DNA from 3 places in the Mesorhizobium sp. WSM4884 genome. Region 1 is predicted to be linked to each of the others. Evidence: predicted binding sites of a transcription regulator. Region 1 holds the regulator's gene; each other region holds the start of a gene.
What was found. Region 1 encodes PhoB, which activates phosphate uptake and scavenging genes when phosphate is short. Its sites were predicted from a motif close to TGTCATNNANCTGTCAT; they were not measured.
Positions count from the first base shown of each region.

Region 2: the regulator PhoB is predicted to act here: its motif matches at 3,846-3,862, upstream of P9236_RS29580 (DUF1045 domain-containing protein).
Region 3: the regulator PhoB is predicted to act here: its motif matches at 4,043-4,059, upstream of P9236_RS23025 (acid phosphatase).

Region 1 is NZ_JARTVO010000013.1:142,299-148,723, forward strand. It holds gene pstS (phosphate ABC transporter substrate-binding protein PstS) at 1-14, shown strand, start outside; gene pstC (phosphate ABC transporter permease subunit PstC) at 80-1,066, shown strand; gene pstA (phosphate ABC transporter permease PstA) at 1,070-1,921, shown strand; gene pstB (phosphate ABC transporter ATP-binding protein PstB) at 1,918-2,721, shown strand; gene phoU (phosphate signaling complex protein PhoU) at 2,739-3,446, shown strand; gene phoB (phosphate regulon transcriptional regulator PhoB) at 3,466-4,155, shown strand; gene P9236_RS20685 (ROK family transcriptional regulator) at 4,470-5,705, opposite strand; gene xylF (D-xylose ABC transporter substrate-binding protein) at 6,065-6,425, shown strand, end outside.
Region 2 is NZ_JARTVO010000034.1:21,061-27,485, reverse strand. It holds gene iolD (3D-(3,5/4)-trihydroxycyclohexane-1,2-dione acylhydrolase (decyclizing)) at 1-1,196, shown strand, start outside; gene iolE (myo-inosose-2 dehydratase) at 1,369-2,283, shown strand; gene P9236_RS29590 (DUF3329 domain-containing protein) at 2,348-2,560, shown strand; gene iolB (5-deoxy-glucuronate isomerase) at 2,941-3,753, shown strand; gene P9236_RS29580 (DUF1045 domain-containing protein) at 3,900-4,607, shown strand; gene P9236_RS29575 (alpha-D-ribose 1-methylphosphonate 5-triphosphate diphosphatase) at 4,632-5,771, shown strand; gene phnN (phosphonate metabolism protein/1,5-bisphosphokinase (PRPP-forming) PhnN) at 5,768-6,394, shown strand.
Region 3 is NZ_JARTVO010000016.1:114,422-120,846, reverse strand. It holds gene P9236_RS23050 (TonB-dependent siderophore receptor) at 1-855, opposite strand, end outside; gene P9236_RS23045 (helix-turn-helix domain-containing protein) at 991-1,407, opposite strand; gene P9236_RS23040 (dihydrofolate reductase family protein) at 1,511-2,098, shown strand; gene P9236_RS23035 (hypothetical protein) at 2,197-2,391, opposite strand; gene P9236_RS23030 (cytochrome-c peroxidase) at 2,538-3,782, opposite strand; gene P9236_RS23025 (acid phosphatase) at 4,120-5,652, shown strand; gene P9236_RS23020 (OsmC family protein) at 5,882-6,304, shown strand; gene P9236_RS23015 (hypothetical protein) at 6,309-6,425, shown strand, end outside.

The sequences.
Region 1 (6,425 bases):
ACTCGGGGATGTAATTACCGGAATCGAGGAGGGCGCTTCCGGCGCCCTCCTGTCTACCTTTTGAAATGCGAGGGGCTCGATGAGTGCCGTTTCCGAAGCCGTGACATCGTCTGCCATGCGGACCAGAGAAGCGACGGTGCGGCGCTTTGCGCTGACCGACACGATCTTCCGGACGGCCACGCGTCTTGCCGCGATCCTCGTCCTGGTTATCCTCGGCGGCGTCGCGATTTCATTGTTTGCCGGCTCATGGGAAGCGCTGTCGAAGTTCGGCGTATCCTTTCTGACTACGGAGGCGTGGAACCCGGTCACCGAAAATTTCGGCGCCCTTGCGCCAATCTACGGCACCATCGTCACGTCGGCGATCGCCATCATCATTGCCGTACCGATCGGCATCGGCATCGCCGTCTTCCTGACCGAGCTTTGCCCGCGCCCGCTCAGGCGTCCGATCGGAATCGCAGTCGAGCTGCTCGCCGGCATTCCCTCGATCATCTACGGCATCTGGGGCCTGTTCGTGTTCGCGCCGTTCCTGCAGACGACGGTGCAGCCCTTCATCATCGACATTTTTCACGGCATACCGGGGCTCTCCAGCCTGTTTGCCGGCCCGCCCTACGGCATCGGCCTTTTGACGTCGTCGCTCATCCTTGCCATCATGGTGCTGCCGTTCATCACCTCGATCACCAAGGACGTGTTCGACACGGTGCCTGCGGTGCTCAAGGAATCGGCTTACGGCATCGGCTGCACGACCTGGGAAGTGACGCGGCGCGTGGTCATCCCCTACACGCGCGTCGGCATCATGGGCGGCGTCATGCTCGGCCTCGGCCGCGCACTCGGCGAGACGATGGCCGTCACCTTCGTCATCGGCAACGCGCATCGCATCAGCGCCTCGCTGTTTGCGCCAGGCACGACGATCTCGGCGACCATCGCCAACGAATTCACCGAGGCGGACGGCGAGCTTTATACGTCCTCGCTGGTGGCGCTCGGCCTGATCCTGTTCATCATCACCTTCATCATCCTCGCCATCGCGCGCTACATGCTGTTGCGCATCGATAGCCGCACGGGAGCATGACCGATGTCGGTAGCCATGTCGCTTCACCAGAGACGCAAGCGCAAGAACGGCGTGATGATGGCGCTGTGCGTCATCGCCGCGGGCATCGGCCTTGCCTGGCTGGCGCTGATCCTCGGTGCGCTGATCTACAAAGGCCTGTCCGGCGTTTCGCTGGTGGTCTTTACCGAGATGACGCCACCGCCCGGCGATGCCGGCGGCCTGCTCAACGCCATCTACGGCAGCATCATCATGACCATCATCGGCATCGTCGTCGGCACGCCGATCGGTGTGCTCGCCGGGACCTATATGGCGGAGTACGGGCGCTTCTCGCGGCTCACCACGGTGGTGCGTTTCATCAACGACATTCTGCTGTCGGCGCCGTCCATCATCGTCGGCCTGTTCGTCTATGAGCTGATGGTGCGGCCGATGGGCCATTTCTCGGCGATCGCCGGCGCGGTCGCGCTGTCCATCCTTGTGATCCCCGTCGTGGTGCGCACCACCGAGGACATGCTCAACCTGGTGCCCAACGCCTTGCGCGAAGCCGGCACCGCCATCGGCGCGCCGCGCTGGGTGGTGATCCGTTCGGTCGCCTATCGCGCGGCGCTTTCCGGCATCGTCACCGGCATATTGCTGGCGATCGCCCGCATTTCCGGCGAGACGGCGCCCCTGCTCTTCACCGCGCTTAACAACCAGTTCTGGTCGAGCAATCTCAACGCTCCGATGGCCAGTCTTCCGGTGACCATCTTCCAGTTCGCCCTAAGTCCCTATGAGGAATGGCAGCAGCTGGCCTGGACGGGCGCGCTCATAATCACCCTGACGGTTCTCGGGCTGAGCATCTTCGCCCGCAGCCTTACCGGACGCAGAGAGGACAGATGAAACCTATGTTGTCCACCGACCTTAACGTAGCCGACACGGCCGTCGAGAAGGCCAAGATCGAGGTCAAGAACCTCAACTTCTACTATGGCCAGTCGAAGGCGCTGAAGGACATCAACCTGTCGCTGCCCGAGCGCAGCGTCACCGCCTTCATCGGGCCGTCGGGCTGCGGGAAGTCGACGCTGCTGCGCGTGCTGAACCGCATCTACGAGCTTTACCCGAAGCAGAGCGCGGAAGGCCAGGTGCTGCTCGACGGCAAGAACATTCTCGACCGCTCGCAGGACCTCAACCTGCTCAGGACCAAGATCGGCATGGTGTTCCAGAAGCCGACGCCGTTCCCGATGTCGATCTACGAGAACATTGCCTTCGGCGTCAGGCTGTACGAGAAGATCAGCAAGGCCGAAATGGACAACCGCGTCGAATCGGCGCTGAAGCGCGCGGCGCTCTGGAGCGAGGTCAAGGACAAGCTCAACGCCAGCGGCCAGAGCCTTTCCGGTGGTCAGCAGCAGCGGCTTTGCATCGCCCGCACCGTGGCGGTGAAGCCGGAGGTCATCCTGCTCGACGAGCCGGCCTCGGCGCTCGACCCGCTGTCGACCGCCAAGATCGAAGAGCTGATCGACGAGCTGCAGGCCGACTACACGATCGTGATCGTCACCCACAACATGCAGCAGGCGGCGCGCGTGTCGCGGCAGACGGCGTTCATGTATCTCGGCGAGCTGGTCGAGTTCGACCGGACGGAGAAGATCTTCACCTCGCCTCGCGAGAAGCGCACGCAGGACTATATCACCGGCCGCTTCGGCTGAGTTCATACGAGGACATAATCATGGCCCATACGGTCGCTTCCTTCGACGAGGATCTGAGGCAGATCAGCCAGCTTATCCGTGATATGGGCGATCTCGCCGGCTCGATGGTCGGCGCGTCGACCAAGGCCCTGCTCAATTCCGACAACGCGCTGGCGCAGCGCGTGGTTTCCGACGACGCCATCATGGACGCACGGCAGCGCGAGCTCGACGATCGCGCTATCACGTTGATCGCCAAGCGCCAGCCGATGGCCGACGACCTGCGCAGTGTGGTCGGCGCCATCCGCATGGCCGGCGACCTCGAGCGCATCGGCGACCTCGCCAAGAACATCGCCAAGCGCGTCGGCTCCGTCGGCGTCAGCGCCGCGCCGCGCGACCTGTCGCACTCCATCGACTCGATGGCGCAGCTGGTGCTGATCCAGGTCCAGGGCGTGATCGAGGAGTACACGGCGGGCGACGCCACGGCGCTCGCCAAGCTCCGGAACGACGACGAGCGCATCGACGTCAAATACACCTCCGTCTTCCGCGAGCTTCTGACCTACATGATGGAGGATCCGCGCAACATCACGGCCTGCACGCATCTCCTGTTCTGCGCCAAGAATCTGGAGCGCATCGGCGACCACGTCACCAACATCGCCGAGAACGCCTATTATGTGCTGACCGGCACCCAATTGCCCGCGAACCGTCCGAAGCAGGACGAGACGGCGATGTCGGCGCCGGCGGCCTGACAGCGAAGGTACCTGCTAAATGATCGCGCCACGTATCATGGTGGTGGAGGACGAGGAGCCGCTGGGGGTGTTGCTCCGCTACAACCTCGAATCCGAAGGCTATCAGGTCGAGGTGGTCACCCGCGGCGACGAAGCCGAAATCCGCCTGCAGGAGAACGTGCCCGATCTCCTGGTGCTCGACTGGATGGTGCCGGCGGTTTCCGGCATCGAGCTTTGCCGGCGCCTCAGGATGCGGCCCGAGACCGAACGGCTGCCGATCATCATGCTGACGGCGCGCGGCGAGGAAAGCGACAGGGTGCGCGGCCTCTCGACGGGCGCCGACGACTATCTGGTCAAGCCGTTCTCGACGCCTGAATTCATGGCCAGGGTCAAGGCGCTGTTGCGCCGCGCCAAGCCGGAGGTGCTTTCGAGCGTGCTCAAGGTCGGCGACATCGTGCTCGACCGTGAATCGCACCGCGTCTACCGCAAGAAGAGCGAGATCAGGCTTGGCCCGACCGAGTTCCGGCTGCTCGAGTTCATGATGCGGCACCCCGGCCGGGTGTTCTCGCGCAGCCAGTTGCTCGACAACGTCTGGGGCGAGACGATCTATATCGACGAGCGCACGGTCGACGTGCATGTCGGGCGCCTGCGCAAGGCCGTCAACAACGGCCGCATGCCCGATGTCATCCGCACCATACGCGGGGCGGGGTACGCGATCCGCGAGGATTAGTCTTCCTGTGGAGGCGGTAACAGGTTGAATCCGATCGTATGCGCCGGCGATTGGCTCAGACGCTTCTGACTTCGTCATCCACGGGCGGAGCAAGGAGCGAAGCGACGCAGCGCAGACCCGAGGATCCATTCCGTGACGTCGACGCGCCACTACGGTGCAGAATTCCGTTCCGCTGCGCCCTGCGTCCGAGGTAACGGCACGGATTCCAAGGTCTTCGCGACGGAGCTTCGCTCCTGCTTCGCCCTGGTATGACGAAGCTTCGGGACCTTCGCAAATCTCCGACGTCTAGCAGGACACGATCACTTCAAAGCTGTTCAGGCGACGTGCTTGCCCGCTCTTGTCTGCACGCCCGGCGCGAAAATCTCCTGGTCGACGAAGGTCAGCGCGCGCATGGCGCAGCCCTCGCGGATCAGCGGCAATTCGTTCGGCTCGGTGTCGAAGGAGATCGATTCCGAGTGCTGGCCACCGGCGGTTTGGGCGATGGCCTCGCGCAGCGACGGCTCGATCAGGTCGAAAGCGGCGGCGCTGACGCCGACCATGGCGACCGGCGCCGGGTCGATCAGCGCGAACAAGCTGCCCAGGCCGAAGCCCAGCGCCTCGCCCGCCCGGCGGTATGCCTCGCGCTCCGGGCCGTCCTTCTCGCGCGCCTTGGCGGCAAGCGCCCGCATGTCGGCGTCGCCGACATCGACCGGCTCGGCGTCCTCGCTCATCTTCATGGCGCTGCGCCAGATGGCGTAGTTGCCGGCATAGGCCTCGACGCAGCCGCGGCGTCCGCAACGGCAGAGCGCGCCGCCCGGACGATGGATCATATGGCCGAACTCGCCTCCGGAAGAATGCGTGCCGGTGAACAGCTCGCCCTTCAGCACCAGGCCCATGCCGATGCCGTGCGAGAGCAGGATGGCTATGAAGTTGTCGCGATAGCGGTTGGGGTCTCGCCATTGCAGCGCCACCGCCATCATGTTGCAGTCGTTTTCCATGGTGGCCGGGATGCCGAATTCCTTTTCCAGGATGTTGGCGAAAGGAATGTCGGTCAAAGGCGTGATCGGCGACCACAGCATTGCCCGCGCATGGGAATCGGTGATGCCTTGGATACCCATGGCGATGCGGGCAACGCTGCCGACATCGAGGTCGGGATCTTTCAGCCGGCGCCGGACGATCGCCACACATTCGCCGATCAGCTCGTCGCGCGGCATGGTCAGCGTATCGAGGCGCCGTTGCTCCTCGGCGATGACCTGCCCGGCATAGTCGATGACGGCGACGGAAAGGAAATTCAGCGACAGCACCACCGTCACCACCGCGGCCGCCTCGGGATTGAGGGCGAGGCCGACCTGCGGCCGGCCGCGCTTAAGCGATGCCGCCTCGCTCGGCTTGCTCTCGGCCAGGATGCCTTCCTGGATCAGGTCCGAGGAAATTGCCGAAATGGTCGAGTGGCTAAGCCCCGTGGTCGCGGCGATCTCCGTGCGCGACGGCTGGCCGGCGCGGCGCACGGCCGAGAGCACCATGGCGCGGTTGCGCCGGCGCAGGTCGTCATGGCGGATCCCGACCGACATTTTTCTCCTCCCGGTCAGCGCGGCCTCTTGATAATGCATGGGCCGTCGGCGACGCGCCAGATCGGTTCAGTCGCGGATGCACCACCGAACCGCTCTGGATTTTTTGTTTCATTCAGTTCCAACGGGGCAACGCTTCCGCGCTTCTGTGCAACTGTTTTGGAATAGTGGCAGAAGCGGACGGGGCTGTCATTATTTATTGCGGGCCTCGAAAAAAAGTTCGCGGCACCTCAAAAACCATCAGAATCGCAGTTGACAGCGCTTCGGCGTTGGATCAGTATTTTTTCGAGGCTCGAAAAAAAGCCTCTGTGCCGGCCTTCGGGCCAGTCTGGGTAGCGCCGCGATGGCGCAGGGAGGAAATCATGAAGAGATTCGCAACCGCCATGCTGGCGGGTGTCGCCATGTCGTTGACGCTGGCGTCGGTCGCAGAGGCGAAGGACAAGGTGATCGGCGTTTCGTGGTCGAATTTTCAGGAAGAGCGCTGGAAGACCGACGAAGCGGCAATGAAGAAAGCCATCGAGGCCGCCGGCGACAAATACATTTCGGCCGACGCGCAGTCCAATCCGGGCAAGCAGCTGACCGACGTCGAAAGCCTGATCTCGCAGGGCGCAAACGCGTTGATCATCCTGGCGCAGGATGCCTCGGCGATCGGCCCGGCGGTGCAGAAGGCGCTCGACGAAGGCATTCCGGTGGTCGGCTACGACCGCCTGATCGAGAACAAGG
Region 2 (6,425 bases), on a different contig from region 1:
AGCTCGCGACCGCCGTCGCGGCGCTGAAGGGCGCGAAGAAGCCGCTGGTGATCGCCGGCGGCGGCGTTCTCTATTCGCAGGCCTCCAGCGAACTGGCCAAGCTGGTGCAGGGCGCCGGCATTCCGGTCTGCGAGACGCAAGGCGGCAAGTCCTCGCTCCCCGATGATCATCCGCTCAACATGGCGGCCGTCGGCGTCACCGGCACTTCCGCCGCCAACCGGCTGGCGGAAGAGGCGGATGTCGTGCTTGCGGTCGGCACCAGGCTGCAGGATTTCACCACCGGCTCCTGGGCGCTGTTCAAGAATGCCGGCCGCACCATCATCGGGCTGAACACACAAGCTTTCGACGCCGGCAAGCATTGGGCGCTGCCGCTGGTCGCCGACGCGGCCGAAGGGCTGGCCGAGCTCAGCGCCGCGCTGAAGGGCTGGAAGGCGCCGAACGCCTGGACCGACAATGCGCTGAAGGGCAAGACGGAATGGCAGGCTGCGGCCGCCAAGGTGACGGCTTCGACCAATGCCGCCTATCCGTCAGATGCGCAGGTCATTGGCGCCGTGCAGCGCGCCATGGGCTCGGGCGTCACCTTGCTGCACGCGGCAGGCGGTCTGCCCGGCGAGTTGCACAAGCTCTGGCAGGCGGGAGCCCCGGGCTCCTATCACGCCGAATACGGCTTCTCGACCATGGGCTACGAGATCGCCGGCGGTCTCGGTGTCAAGATGGCCAAGCCCGACCACGAGGTCGTCGTCATGGTCGGCGACGGCTCTTATCTGATGCTCAACTCCGAGATCGCCACTTCGGTGATGCTCGGTCTGAAGCTCACTATCGTGCTGCTCGACAACCGCGGCTATGGCTGCATCAACCGGCTGCAGATGGCGACCGGCGGCGCCAACTTCAACAATCTGCTCAAGGACGCCCGCCACGAGGTGATGCCCGATGTCGACTTCGCGGCCCATGCCGCGAGCCTCGGCGCCGTCGCCGAGAAGGTGGCGTCGATCGCCGAGCTGGAGACGGCGCTCGCCAAGGCGAAGGGCAACGACAAGACCACGGTGCTGGTCATCGACACCGATCCGCTGGTGTCGACCGAGGCCGGCGGCCATTGGTGGGACGTCGCCGTGCCGGAAGTCTCGTCGCGGCCCCAGGTTAATGCGGCGCGCAAGGCGTATGAGGACAAAAAGCAGATGCAGAGTGCAGGTGATTGACGCTGGCGCTGCCCCTCACCCTTACCCTCTCCCCGTGAAGAACGGGGAGAGGGGTCGCCAGCGCTGGAGCTTGTCCCTTCTCCCCGTGCTTCACGGGGAGAAGGTGCCGGCAGGCGGATGAGGGGCAGCGCCGACGAGCGAAAATGGACCGATCAGAACTTGGAGTGACGACTTGAAAGCCAAACTGGGCATGTCCCCCATCGCGTGGTGGAACGACGATCTCGTGGAATTGAGCGATGACGTGTCGCTGGAGGAGTGTCTGCGCCAGTCGCGCTCGGCCGGCTTCACCGGCATGGAGATGGGCCGCCGCTTCCCCAACGATCCGAAGGTGATGCTGCCGATCCTGAAGGAGGCCGACGTCACGCTTTGCGGCGGCTGGTTCTCCGGCACGCTGGTCAATGAGGATCTGGCCAAGAACAAGGATCGCATCCAGCCGATGATCGACCTTTTCAAGGCGGTCAATGCGCCCTGTATCGTCTATGGCGAGGTCGGCCGCTCCATCCAGGGCGACCGCTCCAAGCCTTTGGCCACCAAGCCGAAGCTCGCCGACGACGAGATGAAGGCCTATGGCCGCCGCGTCACCGAGTTCGGCGAATGGTGCGCCGACCAGGGCATGCCGCTCTCCTACCACCACCACATGGCGGCGGTGGTCGAGACCGAGCCGGAGCTCGACGCCTTCATGCGCAATTCCGGCGAAGGCATTCCGCTTTTGCTCGATGCCGGCCATCTCGCCTTTGCCGGCGGCGACGTGCTGCGCGCCATCGACAACCACCACAAGCGCATCAACCACGTACATGTGAAGGACGTGCGCATGGGCGTGATCGACGGGCTCGACCGCACGAAGCAGTCCTTCCTCGACGCCGTGGCGCTGGGCGCCTTTACCGTGCCGGGCGACGGCTCGCTCGATTTCGGCGCCATCGTGCAGAAGTTCGCCGACTACGGCTACGAAGGCTGGTTCGTGGTCGAGGCGGAGCAGGATCCGAAGAAGAACCCGCCGCTCAGGATGGCTGAGGTCGGCCACAAGGAACTGATGCGGGTGATGACGGCCGCCGGCTATACGGTGGAGACGCAAGGCTTCCCGGCCTAAACGGTGGATTTGCCAGGGCGCGCGGTTTATCCGTTGCGCTTTGGGCAAATCCTGGATTGGCGCGATGAAAGACTATGAGCACCCCTTCTTCCGACCGCTGTGGCGACGCATCGCCGTCGTCGCCGTCTGCCTGGTCTGGTCGGTGATCGAGTTCGCTTCCGGCACGCCGTTCTGGGGCGTCATCGCGCTCGGCTTCGCCGGTTACGCGGTATGGCAGTTCTTCTACCTCTACAAGCCGGTCGAGGAGGACAAGCCTCCGGCCGAGTCGAAGGAATGAAGCGGTCGGTGGACTGGAGGTTCTTGTGTATTGGATGCTGCGTCGTGACGGATCGTTTGCGTTGGCAATTGGCCGGAACGCCCCTCGCTTCGTCATCCTAGGGCGGAGCAAGGAGCGTAGCGACGCAGCGCAGACCCTAGGATCCATGCCGTGACTTTGAAGGTAGTTGTAAAGGTGCAGAATTCTGCTCCGGTGCGCCCTTCGGCTAAGGTAACGGCATGGATCCTAGGGTCTCCGCGACGGAGCTTCGCTCCTGCTTCGCCCTAGGATGACGAAGTTGAGAGGGATCCGGCCAATCTCCGAGGTTCGCGATCGAACAAGTGAATCCTGGCTGCGGGCGGATCTGAAAGTCAAAGCGTCGAGGAATTGGGAGAGACAAAATGTCGAAACTGCTCGTCAAGGCCGACAAGGGCCACGGCCACGTCGCTCACGTTACCCCGCAAAGCGCCGGCTGGACTTATGTCGGTTTCGATCTTCATCGGCTGCGGCCGGGCGAGACCGCGTCCGGCAAGACGGGCGAGCGCGAAGTCTGCCTGGTTTTCGTCACCGGCAAGGGCAAGGTCTCGGCCGACGGCAAGGAGCTCGGCCTGCTCGGCGAGCGCATGTCGCCGTTCGAAGGCAAGCCCTGGTCGGTCTATGTGCCGCAAGGCTCCGACTGGTCGGTGATTGCCGACACCGAGCTGGAGCTCGCCGTCTGCTCGGCGCCCGGCCTCGGCGGTGGCCTGCCGGCCCGTGTCATTTCGCCCGACGATCTCGGCCAGGAGGTGCGCGGCAAGGGCACCAACACGCGCTACGTCACCAATATCCTGCCCGAGGGCAAGCCGGCCGACTCGCTGCTGGTGGTCGAGGTCATCACACCCGGCGGCCACACCTCCAGCTACCCGCCGCACAAGCACGACCGGGACAATCTCCCAGCGGAATCCTATCTGGAGGAGACCTACTATCACCGCCTCAACCCGCCGCAGGGCTTCGCCTTCCAGCGCGTCTATACCGATGCCGACAGGAACGGCGTGCGCGACCTGGACGAGGCGATGGCGATAGAGGACGGCGATGTCGTGCTGGTGCCCAGGGGCTACCACCCCTGCGCGGCCTGCCACGGCTATGACCTCTACTATCTCAACGTCATGGCCGGCCCGAAGCGGACGTGGAAATTCCACAACGCGACCGAGCATGAGTGGCTGATGAAGGCCTGAGATTTTCATCGCGCTCAACCTGTTGGTCCAGTTCGGGAAAATCGTCGGCTAAGGACCGTCAGGGGCTGTCTGCCTTCGAAAACCCATGAAAGCTTCGTCAATCCGTCATGGAAATCACCTATGGCGGGGTCTGACGAGGTTCTTTCATGCGCTACGCCATCTATTTCACACCACGGCAGGACGAGCCGCTGGCGCGCATCGCCGCCAATTGGCTTGGCCGCGACCCTTTCGGCACGGCGACGCGGCCGGTCGAGGCGGTGGCCGACCTGTCGGCGGCGGAGGTTGCCTTTCACACGGCTTCGGCCAGGCGCTACGGCTTCCATGCGACGCTGAAGGCGCCGTTTCGGCTGGCGCCGAACGAGACCGAAACCTCGCTGCGCGCTGCGCTCGACGATTTCGCCGAGGCGACGCCGCCGGTCGTCATTCCGCGTCTTGTCGTCGGTCAGATCGACGGCTTTTTCGCCTTGGTGCCGGAAGCGCCGTTCGACCCTCTCAACAGCTTCGCCGGCGAGGTTGTGCGCGCTTTCGACCGTTTCCGCGCACCGCTGACCGAAGCCGAGATCGAGCGCCGCAGCCCCGACTCGCTGAAGCCGGACGAGTTCCGCAACCTCTGCCAGTGGGGTTATCCTTATGTTTTCGAGACTTTCCGCTTCCACATGACGCTGTCCGGTCGCGTCGGGTCACAGGAAAGCCCACGTCTTCGTGCAGCAATCGACAGTCTGTTCGCGGACGTGCTGCAGCACTCGGTGCCGGTGGACGGGCTGGCGCTTTTCGTCGAGACCGAACCGGGCGCCCCTTTCATGGTGCTCTCCCACCATGCGCTTGGCCGCCGCCCGGCCAGAAAAACCGCCTGATACCGAGACTAAGGATCGCCTGAAATGACCGCCGAAACCGTCCTCACCAATGCCCGCATCGTGCTGCCCGACGAGATCGTCGAGGGCTCGCTGCTGCTGCGCGATGGCCAGATCGCCGCGATCGAGCCGGGCGCCGCCCGCGCCGGCGACGACATGGGCGGCGACTACATCATCCCGGGTCTCGTCGAGCTGCACACCGACCATCTCGAAGGCCACTATGCGCCGCGCCCGAAAGTGCGCTGGAACCCGATCGCCGCCGTGCTCGCCCATGACGCGCAGGTGGCGACCGCCGGCATCACCACCGTGCTCGATGCTCTGCGCGTCGGCATGGACGAGGACGCTGACCTGAAGTCCGACGACGTCCGCAGCCTCGCCGACGCGATCGAGGACAGCGTGCGCCAGGATCGGCTCAGGGCCGACCATTTCATCCATCTGCGCTGCGAGGTCTCGGCGCCGGACTGTCTCGAGGCCTTCGCCAATTTCGAGACCGACGACAGGGTCAAGCTCGCCTCGCTGATGGACCATGCGCCGGGCCAGCGCCAGTTCGTCAATCTCGAAACCTATGCCTATTACTACCAGCGCAAGCTGAAGCTGACCGACCGCGATTTCCAGAAATTCTGCGAGAAGCGGATGGCGGAATCGGCCATGAATTCCGGTCCCAACCGCCTCTTCATCTCCGCCGCCTGCCACGAGCGCGGCATCGTCCTCGCCAGCCATGACGATGCGACGGCCAGCCATGTCGACGAGGCGATTGCGCAGGGCGTGCGCGTTGCCGAGTTCCCGACCACCGAGGAGGCGGCAAGAGCCTCGAAGGCTGCCGGCCTCGGCGTGTTGATGGGTGCCCCCAATGTCATGCGCGGCTCCTCGCATTCCGGCAATGTGTCAGCGCGCGCGCTTGCCGGCGACGGTTTGCTCGACATCCTGTCGTCCGACTACATCCCCTTCAGCTTGATCCAGTCGGCCTTCTTCCTCGGCGATGTCGTCGAGGGCATCTCGCTGCCGCAAGCGGTTGCGATGGTGTCGAAGAATCCGGCCGAGGCGGTCGGCCTCGCCGATCGCGGCGCCATCGAACCCGGCCGGCGGGCCGACCTGGTGCGCGTGCGCGTCGACGAGCACGTGCCGGTCGTGCGCACCGTGTGGCGCCAAGGCAAGCGTGTCGCATGATGGTCTCGGCGTCGATCGAGCGCGAGCTCACCGAAACGCTTCCCATCCGCAATGGCGTCTTCGTCGCGGTCGTCGGCCCGAGCGGCGCCGGCAAGGACACGCTGATCGGCTACGCCAAGGCGCATTTTGCCGGCGAGACGCGACTGGAATTCGTACGCCGGGTCATCACCCGGCCGAGCGATTCGGCGAGCGAGGACCACGACACGCTGGCCGATGCCGCCTTCGCCGAGGCGGAGGCCGACGGCGCCTTCGCCATCTGCTGGGACGCGCATGGCCTGCGCTATGGCCTGCCGGCCGATGTCGACTGGGCGGTCGCCAACGGCCACGTGGCCGTGGCGAATGTCTCCCGCGCGGTCATCCCGGCGCTGCGCGAGCGCTACGCCAATCTGGCCGTTGTCGAGATCACCGCCTCGCCGGAAATCCTCGCCGAACGTCTGGCGGCGCGCGGCCGTGAATCGCGCGGCGAGGTGCTCGCCCGCCTGGCGCGCAGCACGAGCGTGACGCTGTCCGGCCCGGACGTCACCTCGATCGACAACAGCGGCGCCAGGGAAATCGCAGGCGAACGTTTCGCCGAGGTGCTGCGCAAGGCGATGGCGTTCTCGGACCTTTCGGACATGATCTAGCGCCTTTCCCTTCTCCCACAAGGGGAGAAGG
Region 3 (6,425 bases), on a different contig from region 1:
GAACAGGTCGCGCGGGATTTTTCCAAATGGCGCGTCGACCACGGTGCCGACATAGGGCAAGAAATTCTGGCCGCGCGTCTTCAGCTTCGAGACGTTGGCATAGACGGTGAGGCTGGTGTCCTCGTCCGGCTTCCAGGTCACTTCCGGCATGACGGCGAACTGGTCGTTGTCGGTAAAGTCGACCTGGGTGCCGCCATAATTGCCTGTGGCGATGAAGCGGTAGGCGAGCGTGCCGTCCTTGTTGACGCCCTCGACGTCGAGGCCGGTCCAGACATTGCCGAACTCGTTGACGCCGATCGCGGTCTCGCCGCGGTTCTGGAAGGTCGGCCGCTTGGAGACGAGGTTGATGAGACCGCCCGGATTCGAGGCGCCGTAGAGCGCCGACGACGGCCCGCGCAGGACGTCGATGCGGTCGAGGAGGTAAGGGTTCACCTTCCAGGTGGCGAAACTGTCGCTCGACTGCAACTGCAGCCCGTCGAGGAAGTAGCTGCTGACCTGCGAGGAGAAGCCTCGGATCAGGAACCAGTCGTTGCGGGTGTCGTTGCCGAAGGTTTCGGAGCGGATGCCCGGCGAATAGCGCGTCGCTTCGACGACGCTGCGCGCGGCCTGGTCCTCGATTTGTCGACTGCCGACCACGCTCACCGCTTGCGGCGTCTTTTCCAGCGGCTGGTCGGATTTGCTGGCGCTGGCGTCCTTCTTGGCCTTGTAGCCGTCGAACCCGGCGCTGCCGGTGCCGGCTTCGCCCTCGATCTGGATCGGCGCCAGCACGTCCTGTTTCTCCTGCGCCAGCACATGTGGCGCACCCAGGAAAGTCGTTGCCAGCAAAAGCCCCGCCAGAACGCGCCGGTTCGTCATCACCCTGATCCCATCTCCGATAGCTGCGCAGCGCTATTCAAGATGAGTAAAAGAGTCAACTTTTATTTTGTCAGGCAAAACTGAGAGGCTACGATCTCCCCCACGAGGAGGTAGATCGGCAGTTGCGGCGACGCGCTAACCCAGATGCTCTGCCCGCAGTTTCTCTTTCATCCGTGCCAGTGCCGGCTCGCCCCCGGCCGCGAGCTCCCTGGCGATCCGGGCGAGATCGCCGTCCGCCTTGCGGTATTTGCTGCCCCAGGCGCCGAGCGTCGCCAGCACCGGGAGCAGGTCGATGCCCGCTTCCGTCAGCCGGTAGATCGCCTTCAGCCCGTGGCTGGGGTCGTCGCTGCGGGTGAGGATGCCTTCGTCCTGCAGCGTCTGCAGCCGCTCGGCCAGCGTTCGCGACGATATGCCCTCGTCCGACTGAAGGAATTCGCGAAAATGCCTTTTTCCGGCGAAGACAAGGTCGCGGATGATGAGCAGCGTCCAGCGGTCGCCGATGAGCTCGAGCGACAGGCTGATCGGGCAGCCGGACCTTTCCTTTGTCGACATAAATTCGGTTCCATTTTTAAATCACTTTACTATTGACATCGTTCGCCTCAAGTGTCAAACAGTTCCAAAAGTAAAGCAATTAAGAGCATGAGGAGGCCCGGAGATGAAGAAGCTTATCCTACAGATGCAGATGTCGGTCGACGGCTTCGTCGGGGCGATTGAAGAGCATCGCTGGCAGCTTTGGGATTGGGACGAGGAGAGCGACTGGGACGACGAGCTGAAGGCGGACTTCAATGCCGTCTTCGACACCATCGATACCATTCTGCTCAGCCGCAAGATGGCCGAGGACGGCTATGTCGGCCACTGGAGCAATGCGGCGGGGAAATATCCGCAAGACCGCTTCCACGCCTTCGCCCAGCGCATCGTCGAAGCGCAAAAAGTGGTGCTGAGCGACAGGCTGAATGCCTCGCGCTGGGAGCGCACACGTGTCGCCAGCGGCGACCTGCCGCGCGAGGTCAATGCGCTGAAGGCGGGCGAGGGCGGCGACATCGCCGTGTTCGGCGGCGCCGGTTTCGCCTCGGCCCTGACCGCCGCCGGGCTGGTCGATGAGTTCCAGCTCTTCATCAATCCGGCGGTGCTGGGCGCCGGCCGCCGCATCTTCGACCAGGGCGGCTTCGCCAGGCTGAAACTGCTCGGGTCCAAATCCTATGCCTGCGGCATGGTGGTGAGCCGCTACGCGCCGGCCGGGTGAGGGGGATCAAGGCGCGCTGCTCGAATCAATCGGACAGCGCACTGTCTCAATCGCTTGTTCGATCGCGCTTTTCCTCGGGGACGATCAACTGTCCCGCCTTATTGGCTTGGATACGGCCCCTGTGCGTGGATTTCCCGGTATCCCGCCTCATCATTGGCTGCGGCCGTGAGCCACCAGGCCTCAAGCGGCGTCAGACCGATGAGCACGCGGCCGGCCAATTCGGCGGGCTCCTCATTGGCCGTATCAAACACCGCCCAACTGCCGGTGGGGTCCAGCACCGCGACGAATCTCATCCGAGACTCCATCCATGATGAGCACCTAATCTAACAGGCGTTTCATGGCGTTCCTATGATCTGGCTCACACAAGCTGGCCTTGTCCACCGATCGTTTCGTGCCGAGCGGCAAATCCGAACGACGCGGGCAATGCCGGCGCGCGGCCTCACTGTCCCGCCTGATCCGCATCCGTCAGCGTGCCGAGGAAAGCGACGATGTCGTCGATCTCGGCATCGGTCAGCACCGGCTTGTCGCCAGGCTTCCTGCCGTTGAAGGGCGGGTCCGTACTGAGATTCCCCCAATAGGCTTTTGGCAGGTCGTCGAATTTGTCGACCGTGCCGTCGGCGTTCCTCGGATACCAGCGGCCGGGGTCGCTGTCGCGGCTGGCGTAAAAGGCCACCGCCTCGCGCAGCGTGTGGAAATAGCCGTTGTGGAAGAAGCTCTTGCGCAGCGCCACGTTGCGCAGCGTCGGCGTCTTGAACAGGCCGCAATACTCGCCGTGGCCCTTGAAATCGGTGCGCACCGGGCCGCAGAGGCCAAGGTCGAAATAGTTGGGATCGGCGTTTGCCGGGATCGCCGGATTGCGTGGCACGGCGATGGCTATCAGGCCGTAGTCGGTGAATTGCGGCGGCTCGCCATCATTGGCGGGCTCGCTGAGATGGCAGCTTGCGCAATTGCCTTTGGTTTCGTCCTCGAACAGCGCCCGGCCGCGCAGCTCCTGCTCCGTCAGCTGCGCCTTGCCGGCCAGGAAGGCGTCGTAGCGGCTGGAATAGGGATAGAAGTCGACGCTGCTCTGCTCGAAGGTGCCGAGCGCTTCCACCGCGGCATCGAAGGCATCCTGCGGATGCTCGAAAACATCCGCGCCGAACGCCGCCTCGAAGGCCTCGGCATAGGGCGCCTTGCGCAAGCTGGCGATCACCTGGGCTTCGTCCTTGTTGCCCATCTCGAAGGGCGACAAAAGCGGGATCCGGGCCTGGTCCTTGCCGTGGTCGGCGCGGCCGTCCCAGGTCAGCCCGCCGGTCGGGCCGTTGTCGACGCTCTCGTCGCCCTCGTCTTCGGAATCGTAGAAATGCTCGGTGAAGGCGGGCGCCGCCTGCAGGTAGCGCAGCGACGGCACCGCGCGCAGGCCCGGCTGGTCGAGATTCTGCCCGCCCATCTCCACCGGCGCGGCCGAGGCCGGGCCGAAGGCATGGTTGGGATCGTGGCAGGACGAGCAGGCCTGCTTGCCCGAGGCCGACAGCGCCGGATCGAAGAACATCTGCCGCCCGAGCGCCGTCAGCGCCTCGGCGCGCGCGAAGGCTTCCGCGCGCGTCATCGGGCCGGGGTGGACGCTGCCGGACGGGAGGCTTTGGGCCGGCCAGAGGATGGCGCCGGCGAGCGTTGCGAAGGCGACGGAGGTCCAGCGTGTCATAGTTTTGCGTAGGCGTGGATTGCTACGGATTGATGACATTTGAGACGTGGTCATTTGCGCGCGTCGAGTTCCTTCGCGCCCCTCTGTCCTGCCGGACATCTCCCACCACTTGGGTCCCACTTGGGGGAGATTGACAGTTGCACCGAAGGTGCCATTCCTGCAACGCTGGTCCCCCCGAGGGAGATGTCCGGCAGGATAGAGGGGGGCGCTGTCCCGCCAGCGTAGCAGGTTCGCTTAATGCCCATCGCGCTCCACCCCCCTGTCACAAAGCTGACAAGCACCCGCCCTAGCGTCGCCTGGTTTCTCCAGCCATTCCCCAGCCACGAGGCATCCCTAAATGATCCGGTCTTTCCTCTCCCTTTGCCTCGCCTCGACGGCGCTGGCATCGTTCGCCGCTGCTGCCCAGGCGGCTCCTCCCGGCTATGACAAGATCGACACCGTCGTCGTTATCTATGCCGAGAATCGCAGCTTCGATAATCTTTATGGCGGCTTCCCCGGCGCCAATGGCCTCGCCAACGTCTCGACCGACCAGGCGCGCCAGCTCGACCGCGACGGCAAGCCGCTTTCCGAGCTGCCGCCGGCCTGGGGCGGACTGACCGGCAAGGGTGTGACCCCTGCGGTGACGGAAGCCCAGACCGCGCATCTCGCCAATGCTGTCTTCGCCATCGACGATCCCAAGGGTTTCAACGAGGGCACCAACGTCATCACGCATGATCTTTGGCACCGCTTCTACCAGGAGCAGATGCAGATCGACGGAGGCAAGAACGACAAGTTCGTCGCCTGGGCCGATTCCGGCGCGCTGGTGATGGGCCATTATGACGGCTCGGTGCTGCCGATGTGGGCGGTGGCCAAGAAATACGTGCTCGCAGACAATTTCTTCCAAGGCGCCTTCGGCGGCTCCTTCCTCAACCACTTCATGCTGGCTTGTGTCTGCGTGCCGTTCTATCCGCATGCCGACACCAGCCCGGCGAAGGGCCAGATCGCCGTCGTCGAGCCCGACGGCGTGACGTTGAAGGTGGCCGATAATTCGCCGGCCTCCGCGCTTGGCGGCGTGCCGAAATTCGCCAATGACGGCGCGATCACGCCGGACTTTTATGTCGTCAACACCATGCAGCCGCCTTACCAGCCGAGCGCCAACAAGCCGGCCGAGGGCGGCGACAAGGCGCTCGCCGATCCGGCCGCGCCGACCACGCTGCCGCCGCAGCACGACATCACCATCGGCGATCTGCTGTCCCTGAAAGGTATCTCCTGGGCTTGGTATAGCGGCGCCTGGCAGGCGGCGCTCGACGGTAAGAACGCGACGCCGGTGCCGAACTTCCAGTTCCACCACCAGCCCTTCAACTATTTCGCGGCCTACGCGCCGGGCACGGCCGCGCGGGCCGAACACCTCAAGGATGGCGGCCTCGACGGCACCGAGTTCATCAAGGCGATCGACGACGGCAAGCTGCCGGCCGTCACCTTCTACAAGCCGCAAGGCAATTTGAACGAGCATGGCGGCTACGCCGATGTGTCGTCCGGCGACAAGCACCTCGCCGATATCGTCGCGCATCTGGAGAAGAGCCCGCAATGGCAGCATATGCTGGTCGTCGTCACCTATGACGAGAACGGCGGCTTCTGGGACCACGTCGCGCCGCCCAAGGCCGACCGCTGGGGGCCGGGCAACCGCGTTCCGGCCTTCATCATCTCGCCCTATGCCAAGATAGGCACGGTCGACCACACGCAGTACGACACGACCTCGATCCTGCGCTTCATCACCGCCCGCTACGACCTGCCGGTGCTGCCCGGCCTCGTCGCCCGCGACAAGGCGCTGGCCGCCAACAACGAGCCGCCGATGGGGGATCTCACGGCCGCGCTTGATCTGACGAAGTGAGGCGCCTTTCCTCTCCTCCGCGAATGCGGGGGAGAGGTGGCCGCGCAGCGGCCGGAGTGGGGGCCTTCGTAGGGCGGTCCCCCTCTCCGTCGCGGCTTCGCCGCGCCACCTCTCCCCCATTTCATGGAAGCGAGGAAACGCTAATTGCCAAGTCAGCGCCTAACCTTCCCGGTTTCCTCACGAATTCTCGTCCGCTATCAATGACCTCCAAATCGGACGAGGACATTCGATGAGCGAACTAAAGATCAGAACTCGTGCGACCGGCGCTTCTGCCATCCTGCCGCCCGGCGGCCTTCCGACCGTCACGACGCCGACCGGCGGCGCGGTGGATGTGGTGACTTCGGTCAGCGCGCCCGGCTTCAACCCGCTGGACTTGCTCTTTGCCTCCCTGGCCGCCTGCATGGTGCTGAGCGCCCGCATCGCCGCAACGCGCCTCGGCGTTGCCAACCGACTTGGCGAGGTGAGGGCGGAGGTCGGCGGCGAGAAGGCGAAGGACGAACCCTCGCGGGTCGAGACATTCACCATCAGGCTGGAGATTGCCGGCGATCTCGACGCTGCCACCAAGCGGCGCATCGTCGAGGATGCCGAGACGATCTGCACCGTCTCCAACACGTTGCGCGGCGCGCCGGCGCTGCACGCGACGCTTGGGTGAATGCATGGCCCATCTTTCTCCGATCGACTACGCGACCGCTTCACCCGAAATCCGCGCCGAGCACGACCGCGAGCTCTTACTGCGCGGCCGCATGACCAACATGAAGCGCATCCTGCTGCAC